Regions from separate parts of the Alkalihalobacillus sp. R86527 genome, predicted to be linked through region 3. Evidence: riboswitches for the same ligand, from Rfam matches in the RefSeq annotation. Region 3 holds a riboswitch; each other region holds the start of a gene.
The links. A riboswitch is a leader RNA that binds a small molecule or an ion and turns the genes downstream of it on or off. The one in region 3 is predicted to bind lysine.
Positions count from the first base shown of each region.

Region 1: it holds a riboswitch for lysine, as region 3 does, so the genes downstream of both, SJY16_RS06310 (aspartate kinase) here and lysA (diaminopimelate decarboxylase) in region 3, are expected to answer to the same signal.
Region 2: it holds a riboswitch for lysine, as region 3 does, so the genes downstream of both, SJY16_RS04515 (Na+/H+ antiporter NhaC family protein) here and lysA (diaminopimelate decarboxylase) in region 3, are expected to answer to the same signal.

Region 1 covers NZ_JAXHBW010000001.1:1,252,238-1,257,037, reverse strand. The annotation lists gene sdhA (succinate dehydrogenase flavoprotein subunit) at 1-884, opposite strand, end outside; gene SJY16_RS06320 (succinate dehydrogenase cytochrome b558 subunit) at 970-1,578, opposite strand; gene SJY16_RS06315 (YslB family protein) at 1,873-2,322, shown strand; gene SJY16_RS06310 (aspartate kinase) at 2,355-3,590, opposite strand; lysine riboswitch at 3,737-3,925, opposite strand; gene uvrC (excinuclease ABC subunit UvrC) at 4,005-4,800, opposite strand, start outside.
Region 2 covers NZ_JAXHBW010000001.1:888,563-893,362, forward strand. The annotation lists gene SJY16_RS04500 (bifunctional metallophosphatase/5'-nucleotidase) at 1-1,104, shown strand, start outside; gene SJY16_RS04505 (YunC family protein) at 1,179-1,481, shown strand; gene yunB (sporulation protein YunB) at 1,583-2,353, shown strand; lysine riboswitch at 2,430-2,610, shown strand; gene SJY16_RS04515 (Na+/H+ antiporter NhaC family protein) at 2,728-4,305, shown strand; gene SJY16_RS04520 (sodium-dependent transporter) at 4,537-4,800, shown strand, end outside.
Region 3 covers NZ_JAXHBW010000001.1:1,649,902-1,654,701, reverse strand. The annotation lists gene lysA (diaminopimelate decarboxylase) at 1-1,173, opposite strand, end outside; lysine riboswitch at 1,279-1,463, opposite strand; gene SJY16_RS08445 (spore germination protein) at 1,510-3,003, opposite strand; gene spoVAEA (stage V sporulation protein SpoVABEA) at 2,981-3,565, opposite strand; gene spoVAE (stage V sporulation protein AE) at 3,570-3,920, opposite strand; gene spoVAD (stage V sporulation protein AD) at 3,920-4,800, opposite strand, start outside.

The DNA of each region.
Region 1 (4,800 bases), 400 kb from region 3:
ACGTCAAAAATTTCTCTAGTAGCAATGTCTCGAGGAACGAGGTTACCATATGCAGGATACTTTTCTTCAAGGAAATACCATGGTTTTCCATCTTTATAAGTCCAAACTCTTCCACCTTCACCTCGAGCCGATTCACTCATAAGACGAAGTTTGTCGTCTCCTGGTATTGCCGTTGGATGAATTTGAATAAATTCACCATTCGAATAGATAGCCCCTTGTTGATAAAGAGCACCAGCAGCTGAGCCTGTGTTGATAACAGAGTTTGTACTCTTTCCAAATATGATTCCTGGTCCACCTGTTGCCATAATGACCGCATCAGCTTCGAAGCTTCTTATTTCAGAAGTAGTCAGGTTTTCACCGACCATACCACGACATACGCCACTATCATCAATAATAGCAGATAAGAATTCCCAGCCTTCATATTTGTTTACAAGACCAGCTACCTCGTGGCGACGCACTTGCTCGTCAAGTGCATAAAGTAATTGCTGACCCGTTGTTGCACCCGCAAAAGCAGTACGGTGATGCTGTGTACCACCAAAGCGACGAAAGTCAAGAAGGCCTTCAGGTGTTCTGTTGAACATTACACCCATACGGTCCATCAAGTGGATAATTCCTGGCGCTGCATCACACATCGCCTTAACTGGTGGTTGGTTTGCAAGGAAGTCTCCTCCATAAACCGTATCATCAAAATGTTCCCAAGGAGAGTCTCCCTCTCCTTTTGTATTAACAGCTCCGTTAATACCACCCTGTGCACAAACAGAGTGAGATCGTTTAACCGGAACGATAGAAATTAGATCGACACTAACTCCGGCTTCGGCGGCTTTAATAGTCGCCATTAAACCGGCTAGTCCGCCTCCAACTACAATAATTTTACCTTTACTCATAAGAACGGTTCCCCCTTAATTGCTAGCTCTGTCTGAAGGATATGTACCCTTTCAGAATTCGTGGTGAAGACAGTTCGTTTGTTACTTAAACAAATGCGAAAAGCGCGCGTATACCAACGACTGAAAGAGCAAGGAAAATAGCCATGGTTACGTATGTCATTGCACGCTGAGATTTCGGTGTTACTGTAAAGCCCCAGCTTACGAAGAAGGACCAGAGACCATTAGCAAAGTGGAATACTGTACCAATTACACCAACGATATAGAAGATCATCATCCCTGGATTGGACAGAATATCGACCATCATCTGATAGTTAACTTCTGCTCCCATCGCAGCCTGTATCCTGGTTTGCCATACATGCCAGGTTACGAAAATTAAGACAATTACACCTGAGATCCGCTGCATATAAAACATCCAATTTCGTAGATACCCGTATCTACTTACGTTATTCTTGGATTGAAATGCGATATATACTCCATAAATCGCATGAAATAATAGCGGTAAAAAAATAATAAAGATTTCAAGGATATACCTGTAAGGTAAAGATTCCATGAAATGTGCAGCATCATTAAATGCCTCGGGCCCTCTTGTTGCAAAGTGGTTTACTGTTAGATGTTGCGTAACATAGAGTCCCAGTGGAATTACTCCTAGAAGCGAATGCAATTTTCGGCTGACAAAGTCTCGACTTGCGGCCATGTTTTGTGTGTCCCCCTTTTAAGTTGTTAAGCTACCATCTGCCACTGCATATTCTACTATAAAAGCCTTTGCATGCACAGAAATCATCGCTTTCTGTCGATTTTATTGTGACATAACCATTGTACTCCCCTCATTTAGGAGCGTCAAGAAAACGCGTACATTTTGAGTTTTCTAAATTCATTTGCGTCGATGTGTATATTAAATATGCTAGGATATTATTCCCCACTTTTCATGTATGTATGGAGGAATTCCTTCCAAACCGTTATAATAATATGAGACGAATTGGAGGAGTTTATGTTTAAAAAGCGTACGAATACCATCGATTATAGTCATGAAGTAACCACAACAGCTTTTGGATATGAGCTTTTTAGAGAAGTTCTTCTTCCTGAGCTATTAGGTAATGAGCAAGGTAATATTCTTTACTGGACCGGTAAAGAAATCGCAAGGAAGTTCCCGCTTTCGACAAAAGAGGAAATCGAGCAATTCTTCAAGGAGGCTGGATGGGGTGCTTTAACCATCGCACAAGAGAAAAAGAACGAAATATCCTACTTGCTTCAATCACCTTTAATAGAAGAAAGAAAAAAAACTAGTCGTGATGATTGTTATCAGCTAGAAGCTGGTTTTCTTGCTGAACAATTTCAATACATGCTCCAATGCATAACTGAAGCCTATGAAACGAGCAAGAAGAATGAAGTCCAAATCACAATCAAGTGGGATCCAAAAGATAGCATTGATGTAGGTTAGATAAAGGGAGGCCGTCTTGGCCTCCTATTTTTTTATACCTGCTTAACCGGCGTTCTTTCATCTAACTGGAATTGATCGTGAAGCGTTTCAATCGCATAGATCATTTTATTCTCTGGGACAATCGTAGACACTTTAATTTCAGAGGTACTTACCATCTTAATTTCCACATCGTGATCAGCTAGCACTTCAAACATTTGTGCAGCAACACCAGGATTTGAAATCATACCTGAGCCAACGATCGAAACTTTTGCAAGTTCTGATTCATAGAAAATATTTTCATATGGCAGTTTCACCTCTAGACGACGAAGGACATCTAGAGTTAAATCAAGCGAAGCAGTTTCGATAGAGAACGAAATGCTCGTGGTATTCTTCTCGCTAGTACTTTGTATGATGATATCAACATTTATTCCATTAGATGCTAGTGAAGAAAATAATGAAGGAAGTGTTGTAATCTCATTTGGAAGACCTGATATCGTTATTTTCGTGACATTGCTTTCAAATGCAAGTCCTCTCACTACCAAATTCTGTTCCATTGATGCGACCTCCTCAATAATGGTTCCTGTGTCATTTGTAAAACTCGAACGTACTTCAAGTGGTATATTGAAATTCTTCGCGAATTCCACCGCTCTCGGATGAAGGACTCCCGCACCGAGGTTAGCTAATTCAAGCATTTCATCATATGATATCGTAGCCAATTTACGGGCACCTTTTACGTATCTTGGGTCCGTCGTATAGACTCCATCTACATCAGTATAGATCTCACATTTGTCTGCTTTAAGTGCAGCTCCAATCGCAACAGCAGTCGTATCAGATCCTCCCCTACCCAATGTTGCGATGTCATCTGTTTCAGATAGCCCCTGGAATCCAGCAACGATAACGATTTTTCCTTCTGCAAGATGTTGATTCATTCTTTTCGCATCAATGTCCAAAATTCTAGCGTTTCCATGTACGGATTCTGTCTTTAATCCTGCTTGCCAGCCCGTAAGTGAGATTGCGTCGTACCCATTCTCTTGAAGCGCCATAGCAAGAAGAGCAGTTGTTACTTGTTCCCCTGTTGTTAGCAACATATCTAGTTCTCTTGGGGAAGGCTTTGTTGTGATACTTTTCGATAACCCCACTAGTTCGTCGGTGGTTTTCCCCATAGCGGATACGACTGCTACAACTTCATCTCCTGCATCCACTGCTTCTGCAAGCCTAGATGCTACGTTTTTCACTTTTTCTACATCTCCGACAGATGTTCCGCCAAATTTCATTACTCGAAGTCCCACTCTCTCCATCCTTTCCACTCTATAACTGTATTTCTCATTCACAAATAGCTTCTTGAATAGGTTACGAAAGGTCCTAAATATACAAAAAAACAACAATGAGAAAAACCTCACTGTTGTTTTCATAAAGCATTCAAGAAAACGTCCCTGTGTGAGATAGTCCTCCATTCAATCCCCGGGAAGGCATTGAATGACAGCTCTGCATTTCTTCAATACAGATCCAGCTTAAGGTGAATAAGCACCTTATCGCTTCGGCAAATTCCCCTTTCAACTCACGTCTACGAGTCTTATCACTCTCGCTTGAGTTTACTGATGGTTTTTGCGCCTCTACCATCACTTCAATTTATCGAAGTGTGGAACTATTAAATTTTCACTATTATAACGAACTATATGATATGCCGCAATACAATTTGTGAATTAATTTTCTTTTTGTTTAAATCGCGCCATTAATTCTTCAGCAACATTCTTCGGTAATCCTGCTTCTAGTAAACCCTCCACATCTGCTTCTTTCATTTTTTTTATAGAACCAAAGTGATTTAAAAGCTTCTTCTTACGCTTTTGGCCGATGCCAGGAACCTCGTCTAGGCTTGATTTCAACATCGATTTACCTCGAAGCTGACGATGAAATGAAATCGCAAAACGATGGACTTCATCTTGTATGCGCTGTAGTAGATAAAACTCCTGGCTGTTTCTAGGAAGGTACACGTCCTCAGGAGGATCTCCTATCAAAAGATGCGAAGTACGGTGCTTTTCGTCTTTCGTTAAAGAACAAACAGGGATATCCAGTCCAAGTTCATTTTCTAATACATCTTTTGAAGCTTGGATTTGGGCTATACCACCATCAATAATAATTAAATCCGGTAAAGGGCCATCCTCCTTAAGCAACCTCGTATATCTTCTTCTTACGACTTCTTTCATCGAACCAACATCGTTTGGTCCTTCTACCGTTTTGATCTTGTACTTTCGGTATTCATTCTTCTTAGGTTTACCGTCTAGAAACACTACCATTGCTGAAACTGGATTCGTTCCTTGGATATTCGAGTTATCGAATGCTTCTATGCGAAGAGGGGCGTGAATACCTAACTGCTCTCCAAGGTTTTCAACCGCATCGATCGTCCTCTTCTCATCTCGCTCTATAAGGGAAAACTTCTCATTGAGAGCGATGGTCGCATTTTTGATCGTTAACTCGACTAGCTCTTTTTTCTTTCCTCTT
Region 2 (4,800 bases), 760 kb from region 3:
TTATACACGGATGCTGAATTTCAAGTAATCGTTTCAAACTTGTTTCATCCAGATGGCTCTAGACCGACATGGGCAACTCCGTATGTGATCGATGAGCGGGACGGATTCAAGATCGGACTAATCGGTATAACGATCCCCTATGAGCAATTCTATAGCCTTCTTGGCTGGTCAATTCAATCACCTTGGGAAATGCTTCAAGAGGTTGTGGATGAGGTTCGTGAGAAAGCTGATGTGGTTGTATTGATGTCTCACATGGGGCTCGGTAATGACGAGCGGATTGCGAAGGATATAGAAGGAATCGATGTGATTATTGGTTCTCATACCCATCACGTTCTTAAGCATGGTATGAATGTGAACGGAACGTTGATCACACAAGCAGGGAAAAACGGAAACTATGTAGGAGAAGTCGTATTGAAGTACGATTCTGAACGTGGCAAGCTGTTAGAAAAAGAAGCATACGCTATTTCTGTTCGTGATCATAAAGAAGATCAGGCTACTAAAGAGCTATTAGATCGATTAGGAAAGAATGCACAGAATTTGTTGGATGAAGTGGTTTGTCGCCTTGAACAACCCCTAGAAGCAGATTGGTTCAAACGATCTGTTCTTCCGGACGAACTTTCAGCAGCTCTTAGAGAATGGTGTAACGCTGATATTGGGATGATTAATTCTGGTATGCTCCTTGAAGGATTAAGAGAAGGAAAAGTTTCGAGAGAAGACCTTCATCGAATTTGTCCACATCCCGTAAATCCTTGTAAAGTTATCCTAAAAGGAAGTGAGCTGCGTGAAATCATTGCGTATGCCATGTCGGACGAACTCGTGAATTTAAGTTTTAAAGGGCTAGGATTCCGAGGAGAGGTGATGGGCATCATGGCATTCGATGGACTCGAAGTGAAAACCGTCGTAATGGAAGATGGGCTCCATCATGTCACGGAAATTCTCCACAATGGCCATCAGCTATCTCCAGAACAAGAGTATTCAGTGGCAACTGCGGATATGTTCACCTTTGGGAAATTTTATCCGCAAATGAAGCACGCTAGGAAAAAGTACTATTTACCTGAAATGTTAAGGGATCTCCTCGCATGGAGACTAGAGAATAGATATTAATCTTTGATTGTCAAACATGCCTCCGCGCTCATATAAATATAAGGACAATTTGTGAGTCAGGAGGTGGTGAATTCATGATTACTATGACACCCATTATGATCGACGGTCATCCATTTACAGCTATCAGTATGAAGCTACCTAAAACCAACTTCCTTGCTGTTTCAAATGAGAATGGCTACATCATGTGTGGAGCACTGGATATTGCGTTGCTTAATGAAAAGTTAAGTGATCGCAAAATCATTGCTGGTAGAGCAGTTGGTGTAAGGTCCATTGAGCAGTTGCTGGATGCGCCACTAGAATCAGTAACCCTAGAAGCAGAGGCTAGAGGTATCAAAGTAGGAACAATTGGCAGAGATGCGATGCTGAAAATGCTATAAGATAAACCACAGCGAATAAGCTGTGGTTTTCTTTCGGGAAAATATGTCCATACTTCTATCCTTCTTCGCATATACATGTTGAGGAGAAGGGAGGACTTGGCTTGTTCCGAACTCGAAGAAGGTTTATTCGAAAAGGTCCACTTCCTTTTCGATATGTATTTGTTATCTCGTTCATTCTTTTTATATTTATGACTGTTCAGGGGCTATGGATTGTTGAAAAAGGTATTAAGCCTACCCTGATTGAAATCGCTAGAACGGAAACGAACCGAATTGCAACACTTGCGATCAACCAGGCGATTAACAAGAAGATCGTTGAAGAAGCTGATAGTACAGAAGAACTTATCAAAAAAGAAACGGTGAACCAGGTAGATATTGTACAGATTAACCAAAGTGCAGTTAATAAAGTGCTTGCTCAATCTACAGATAAAGTTCAAAAGTTCTTAAAGAGCGTCGAAGATAACTCGATTGATTACTGGGCAGAAGAAAATGGAGTCGAACTTCAAGTAGATGAAGATGTTCCATTAAATAAAGGTATTATTCATAATATCCCAATCGGGCAAGCGTTTAATAATACGCTACTTGCGAACTTCGGTCCCAAAGTTCCAGTTCGATTTACTGCGATTGGAGAAGTGAAGTCTGATATTAAACACAATATCAGACAGGTAGGGATCAATAACACATGGGTTGATATTCGCGTTCATATCGAAGTACATGTGAAAATCGTTATTCCATTTGCAACGGATTCAGATGTTGTTACAACGGATATCCCTGTTATCGCAACCTTCATAAAAGGAGACGTTCCGAATTTCTATAACAATGGGTCAGGAACAGGTTTACCGGATCCTGCAATCGATATAGGAGGAATGGAATAATTTGCGATTGCAGAGCCCATTGAATTAAGATATAATAACAAATTGTATTGAACTAAATAATGTTCCTTATCTTATACGATGAGGTAGAGGAGCAGATACTCATTAGTACATGTTGGGAGAATGACATCCATGATCAGCATCGAAAGGGAGGTCTGCCGAAGCAAAAATAATCGTCACATTATTTTTGTTGGGGCGACATTGAATAAATGTCGAACTGTCATTATGAGGCCCACTTATAATGGAGAACTACTGATCGGGATGGACACTTGACATTGTATCGGTGAAACGGGCAATGATAGGACCATATCCTGTCATAGCCCGTTTTTTGTTTATCCAAAAAAGTAGTAAACCATAACTTACAGAGGATGGTGAATATGGAAAATACGATTTATTCAATTATTCCGCCGCTCGTCGCGTTATTGATGGTAGTGGCAACCAGGAAGGTATTACCTTCACTAGGGGTGGGGATCATCCTTGGTGCGTTAATGATTAATGACTGGAGTATCATGGCTTCATTGAAAGAGATTTATGCAATCGTTAAGGGAATCTTTATTGATTCTGAAAGCGGTGGACTGAATAAGTGGAATATGTATATTATTTTCTTCTTATTACTATTAGGAATGATGACTGCATTCATTTCCATATCGGGCGGAAGTCGTGCGTTTGGTGAATGGGCGATGAAACGAGTGAAAACACGTACTGGCGCTCAAATAGTAACAGCAGTCTTTGGAGTTATTATCTTTATCGATGACTACTTTAATTCACTAGCAGTTGGGAATGTGAGTCGTCCAATTACGGACAGGCACCAAGTATCACGAGCAAAACTTTCTTATATCATCGATTCAACTGCTGCACCAATGTGTATTATCTCTCCGATCTCAAGCTGGGGAGCTTATATTATTGCAATTATAGGTGGCATTCTTACTACACACAGCATCGCTGGTGTTGGAGCTTTAGAAGCATTTATCAAAATGATTCCTATGAACTTATACGCAATCTTTGCACTTGGGATGGTATTCTTCGTTAGTTATTTTGATATTAACTTGAAGTCTATGAAGGTTCACGAGGACCGTGCTCAAAAAACTGGTGAAGTACTCGATCCTTCAAAAGGTGCTGTTCCAGGAGAAACAACAGGATTACCAGAAAGTGAAAAAGGAAAAGTAGCAGATCTCGCTTGGCCGATTATCATGCTAATCGCAGGAACGGTTATCTTTATGGTCGTTACAGGTATTCAAGCGGTGAGTGGAACAGATGCTGGAGTAACGCCACTGACGATCTTCGAAAATACTGATGTAGCAGCTTCACTATTATACGGTGGCCTAATTGGTTTAGGCACTTCTCTCATTTTCTTCTTCTTAAAGAATATGGGAGGTTCTGTTTTTGGCAAAGGGATTGTAGAAGGTATCAAATCGATGCTTCCTGCAGTTTATATCCTTTTCTTTGCTTGGACCTTGATCGAAATCATTGGAACGCTTGGTACAGGTAAGTATTTAGCTGGCCTAGTTGATCAGCATATTGCGATTGGTTTTCTTCCAGCAATTTTATTCTTATTAGCAGGGGTAATGGCATTTGCGACCGGTACATCGTGGGGAACATTCGGAATCATGCTTCCTATCGCAGGGGAAATTGCTGCAGCAACAGATCCGACATATATGCTTCCTGTACTTGCAGCTGTACTTGCAGGAGCGGTTTTTGGGGATCATTGTTCACCGATTTCCGATACTACGATCCTATCGTCTACAGGGGCAGGAAGCCATCATATTGACCACGTGTTAACGCAGCTACCTTACGCAATGATTGTAGCTGGAATAGCGCTCGTCGGTTATCTTGTTCTAGGGTTTACAGGCAGCTCAGTCATTGGGTTACTTGCCACAGCAGTTGTGTTCGCAGTTGTTGTTTACTACCTTAAATCAAAATATGAAAATCGTACGGTTGATGCCGTTAATGATTAATTAAACAGGGGGGACCATCCTCCTGTTTTTTTAATGCCATGCTACAAAAAAGGTGCGTTTTTATCTAATTTTCAACGTTATTTTACAAAATATTAAAAAGATTACTTTGACATGGCCAATAGTACTAGATATACTATAAACAAAATAATCAGAATTTATTTAAAAGTCTAAACCTTTTTCTGGAAGGGGGAATATGGGGAGAAGGTTATAACGTCTAAGGGGGTAATGCATGTGGAAAAACGAGCACAGTGGGGGACAAGAGCTGGATTTATTCTAGCAGCTGTTGGTTCTGCAATCGGACTAGGTAATATTTGGAGATTTCCAGCTGTTGCATATGACAACGGTGGAGGGGCATTTTTTATACCATATTTATTTGCACTAATAACAGCAGGTATTCCAATTCTTATTTTAGAATTCACACTTGGCCATAAGTTCAGAGGTTCTGCTCCGCTTTCATTCTTCAGAATGAATAAGAAAACAGAGTGGCTCGGTTGG
Region 3 (4,800 bases):
CCCGTATGCCCCTGTAGAAAAAACAACCATTACATCACCTGCGATTGCACGTTGAAGCTCACAATCCCAAATCAACATATCTCCTGATTCACAGCATTTCCCTGCAATTGAGTAAAGAGTATCTTTAGGTTCATTCATCCGATTGACAATAGACGCTTCATATTTCGCTTTATAAAGTGCTGGGCGAAGGTTATCATTCATCCCTCCATCTACAGCAAGGTAATTTCGTAATTCAGGAACATTTTTATGAGAACCTACGGTATATAACGTCGACCCAGCTTCACCTACTAGAGATCGGCCTGGTTCGATCCAAATTTCCGGCATCGCCATTGTACTATGTTCAAGCTGCTTACTAACGGCACTCGTCATAGCATCGATATATTCAGAAGGAGGGATAGGTTGATCCGAACTATTATAGCGAATTCCAAATCCACCACCTAAATTAAGTACCTGTGGCTCATATCCAAAATCTTCATACCATTTATGAAGATAACTATAAATTTTTTCGATCGCCATTACAAACCCAGTGGTTTCAAAAATTTGTGAACCTATATGACAATGAAGGCCTAGAAGATGAATATTTCCCATTTTCAAAGTGGTCTCGATCGCCTGTTCTACCTGACCACTTTGTAAGTCGAAGCCGAACTTTGAATCTTCCTGACCAGTTAATATATAGTCATGCGTGTGAGCCTCGATACCTGGAGTGATTCGAAGCAATACATTTGTTGAAACACCCTCTTCAAACGCCAACTGCTCGAGTAAAGAGAGTTCGTAAAAGTTATCAACTACAAAACATCCAATTCCCGCTTTTAGAGCCATTCTTATTTCTGATTCACTTTTGTTGTTACCGTGAAAATGGATGCGCTCTACCGGAAATCCTGCTTGTAGTGCAGTATAGAGTTCGCCTCCTGAGACTACATCGAGACTTAACCCTTCTTCTTCAGCAAGCTGGATGATGGCAATACATGAAAATGCTTTACTCGCGTATGCAACCTGATACTTTAATTGTTTTTTCTCAAAAGCCTCTTTAAATGCTCTCGCTTTCTCCCGAATCAGCGCCACATCGTACACGTATAACGCTGTTCCGTATGTTTTCGCTAGTTGAAACGTGTCGACTCCTCCGATTGTATAATGTCCATTCTCTGAAATTGCTGCTGTGCCGAATAAGTGCACGTAATTCTCCCCTCTCGCTTTATTCAGTAAGCGAGCTCCCACTACATAAAAAAAACAAACAGCCAACTTATAGATACATTGGCTGTTTTGCTCCGTATCCCCACGAGTTGGATTAGCTCACCACTGCAGTATCGTTAACAGTGACAGTCTGCAGCTTATTCAACTACAGCCCAGCAGTAAAAGGATGGTCCTTCCCCCACTTCGGCAATTTGACCTTTCAGATACCGTCTTCGCAAATCCATTATATGCTCAGATATCGTACTCATTCGCATTGCGCCTCTATCCCCATTACGTTCAATGAGGTCTATTCTATTAAAAAATAAATTATCACACTTTTTAAGATTCGGCAAGTGGTCCGTCCTCTTGCTTTTTCTTATTTTGAGGCTGAGTAATGCTTGGTCTAAGTTTCGTTAACGGCACAGAAACCCTTATTAAGATCTGCACGAACGCTTTCGCATTAAATGGAACAAACGGCCACAAATATGGAGTATTCAATGGTCGTAAGCTAATTAAAAATAATATCGTTAACGTTACGCCCATCATATAGCCAGGGACTCGGAAGAAGAAAACCAGGAATAGTAAAAGTAGCCGGATCAATTTATTCGCTATAGCAAGTTCATAACTTGGAGTAGCATATGACCCAATCGCCGCTATCGAAACATAGAGGATCACTTCTGGCACAAATAGACCTACATCGATCGCAATTTGTCCAATCAAGACAGCAGCTATTAGTCCCATAGCCGTAGATAGTGGAGTAGGCGTATGGATTGCGGCCATCCTTAAGGTTTCGATACCCAGCTCAGCTAGTATAATTTGCACAAAGATTGGCACATTGGTTTTATCAGTTGGTCCTATGAAATCAATTGTTTTCGGTAGAAGCTGTGGTTCGTAAACAAACAGAAGCCATAGAGGCAATAGTAATAATGCAGCAAGCATTCCACCAAACCGTATCCACCGTAGAAAAGCGCCTGCTATTGGAGCCTCCCTATATTCCTCCGCATGCTGTACATGGTGAAAAAATGTAGTAGGTGTAATGATAACACTTGGAGAAGTATCAACAATAATTAACACGTGTCCTTCTAACAAATGTGCAGCTGCTACGTCTGGCCTTTCTGTATACCTCACCAATGGGAATGGATTACCAGCTTGGTGTACTAAGAATTCCTCTACTGCTTTATCAGCCATCGGTAATCCATCTATATTTATTTCCTTCAACTTCTTCATTACGATTTCAACTAGATTAGGATTTGCTACATCTTCTATATATGTAAGGCAAATATCCGTTTTTGATCGCTCGCCAACTTGTAAAATCACATTACGTAGCTTACCATCTCGAATTCTTCTACGGGTTAGCGCTGTATTTTCAATAATGTTTTCGGTATACCCATCTCTCGAGCCTCGTATTACCTTCTCAGTATCTGGCTCTTGTGGCGTTCTACCCGGATATTTTCGAACATCGATAATATAGGCTTGTTCTTCACCTTCCATAAACACAGCTATTAACCCTGACAGCACTTGATCTACAACTTCGTCAAAGTTCTCTACTGTTGTAACTTGTTGATGTGGCAAGTGATTATGGATGACTTTCTCAAACTGAGCAGTTAGCCTATGATGTTCATCGGTATACATCAACTCACGCATAATTTCTACAATGATGGACGTATCACAAAGTCCTGTACAGTAGTAAAAGTTAACGTCTTTATTTAGGATCTTAATTTTGCGAACACCGACGTCAAAACTTTCACCAATACCGATTGACTTCTCCATAAATTTCTCGTTTTCTTTTAACTTTTTGAAGATTTTTTGTTTATCTTTCGTCTTTGATGGCATCTGCTCCACTCCTTTCTAGAAGAATTTGAACCGCTTTTCTTGTTATAGGTGATCCTTTTGTTGGATCATCATATCCAGACATTTTACCAATATCACCAACCCCTACCACGATCGGGAGGTTCAATTGATCAAGAATGGAAACCGTATCACCATCTATTCTTCCAACTTCCATATCAGGGAGGCCATTTTTGTCTACACCATAATGGGTAAGCTCTCCAAAACGATCAATCGAAACATCTACTTTCGTCCATTCAGAAAAGTGTGTTCTAGAAGCCACTGCGATGGCTCCAAGCACATCAATATTCTTATCAGCTGCTACATATTGCATCGCGAGCTCCCCATAACCCTCACCTTGATATCCACTGTCATCAAACATAACAAACACAGGATCATGGGGTGTTTTTGATATAAGTGAAACAATTTCATATCCAGCAAGCGGGGTAGGGTTACCAGCTGATTGACTGATACACCTTCCGCCTAATTCTGAAGCTACTGCTTCAATAGCCTGTTTTGCATATAGATCGCCATCTGTTACAAATATAACCCGCCGCTTTCTATTCATCATTTCACCCCTTTGGTTTGAAAATTATCGCAATAATAAAACCGAATACAATCGCAGAAGAAATACCAGCTGATGTTAGTTGGAAAATCCCCATTCCTATACCGATCAATCCGTGTTCTTCACCTTTTTGCATCGCTCCATGAAGTAAGGAATGTCCAAAACTTGTGATTGGAACAGTAGCACCTGCGCCAGCAAATTCGATTAGCTTGTCATAAATTCCGAATCCATCTAATATTGCCCCAGTAACAACGAAGGAGGACATGACATGAGCAGGTGTTAACTTAAATATGTCTAACAACAACTGACCTACTACACAAATTGCGCCACCTACCGCAAATGCAATGAAATACTCCATTATCGATCACTTCCTGTTCTTTCAAACACTACAGCATGCGCAATGGCCGGCATACTTTCCTTCTGTTGCACCATTACCGGACTGTGAAGACATCCAGTTGCTACAACAAGAATTTTGTTATATCGTCCTTTTTCTAATAAATTGACTAGATGGCCGTATGTGACCACCGCTGAACATGCGCACCCACTGCCACCTGCAAATACTTCCTCTTGATCAGGACGATAGACCATCAATCCGCAATCGTTGTGGTTATTTGTTATGTCAAACCCCTCTTCTGACAACAAGTCTCGAACAATCGGGGCTCCCACTGCAGATAAATCACCAGTAACAATCAAATCGTATTCATCAGGCGTTACATTTAAATCCTTAAAATGCCTGGCGATTGTATCCGCCGCAGCGGGAGCCATCGCAGATCCCATATCAAAAGGATCTTTCACTCCCCAATCGACTACTTTTCCTACAGTAGCTGATGTAATTCTAATATCAGAAACTTCAGTTCCAATCAGTGCTGCTCCAGCACCTGTAACAGTAGAGGTAGCAGTTCCAGGTTTTTGTCCACCATATTCTGTAGGGTATCGAAATTGCCTCTCCGCTGTTGCATTATGGCTGCTTACTCCCGCAACAGCATATCGTGCAAATCCACCCTCCACTAAGGATGATGCTACAGCCAGTGATTCCATGGAAGTTGAACATGCTCCGAATACACCTAGAAACGGAATTTGTAACGTTCTAGCAGAATAAGTTGCGCTTACGATTTGGTTTAACAAATCTCCAGATACATAGATATCTACATCTTCCTTTGAGATACCTTTTTTGCTCAAGCAGTTAGAGATCGAATCTTCTAGAAGCTTTCGTTCTGCTAATTCCCAATTAGCTTCAT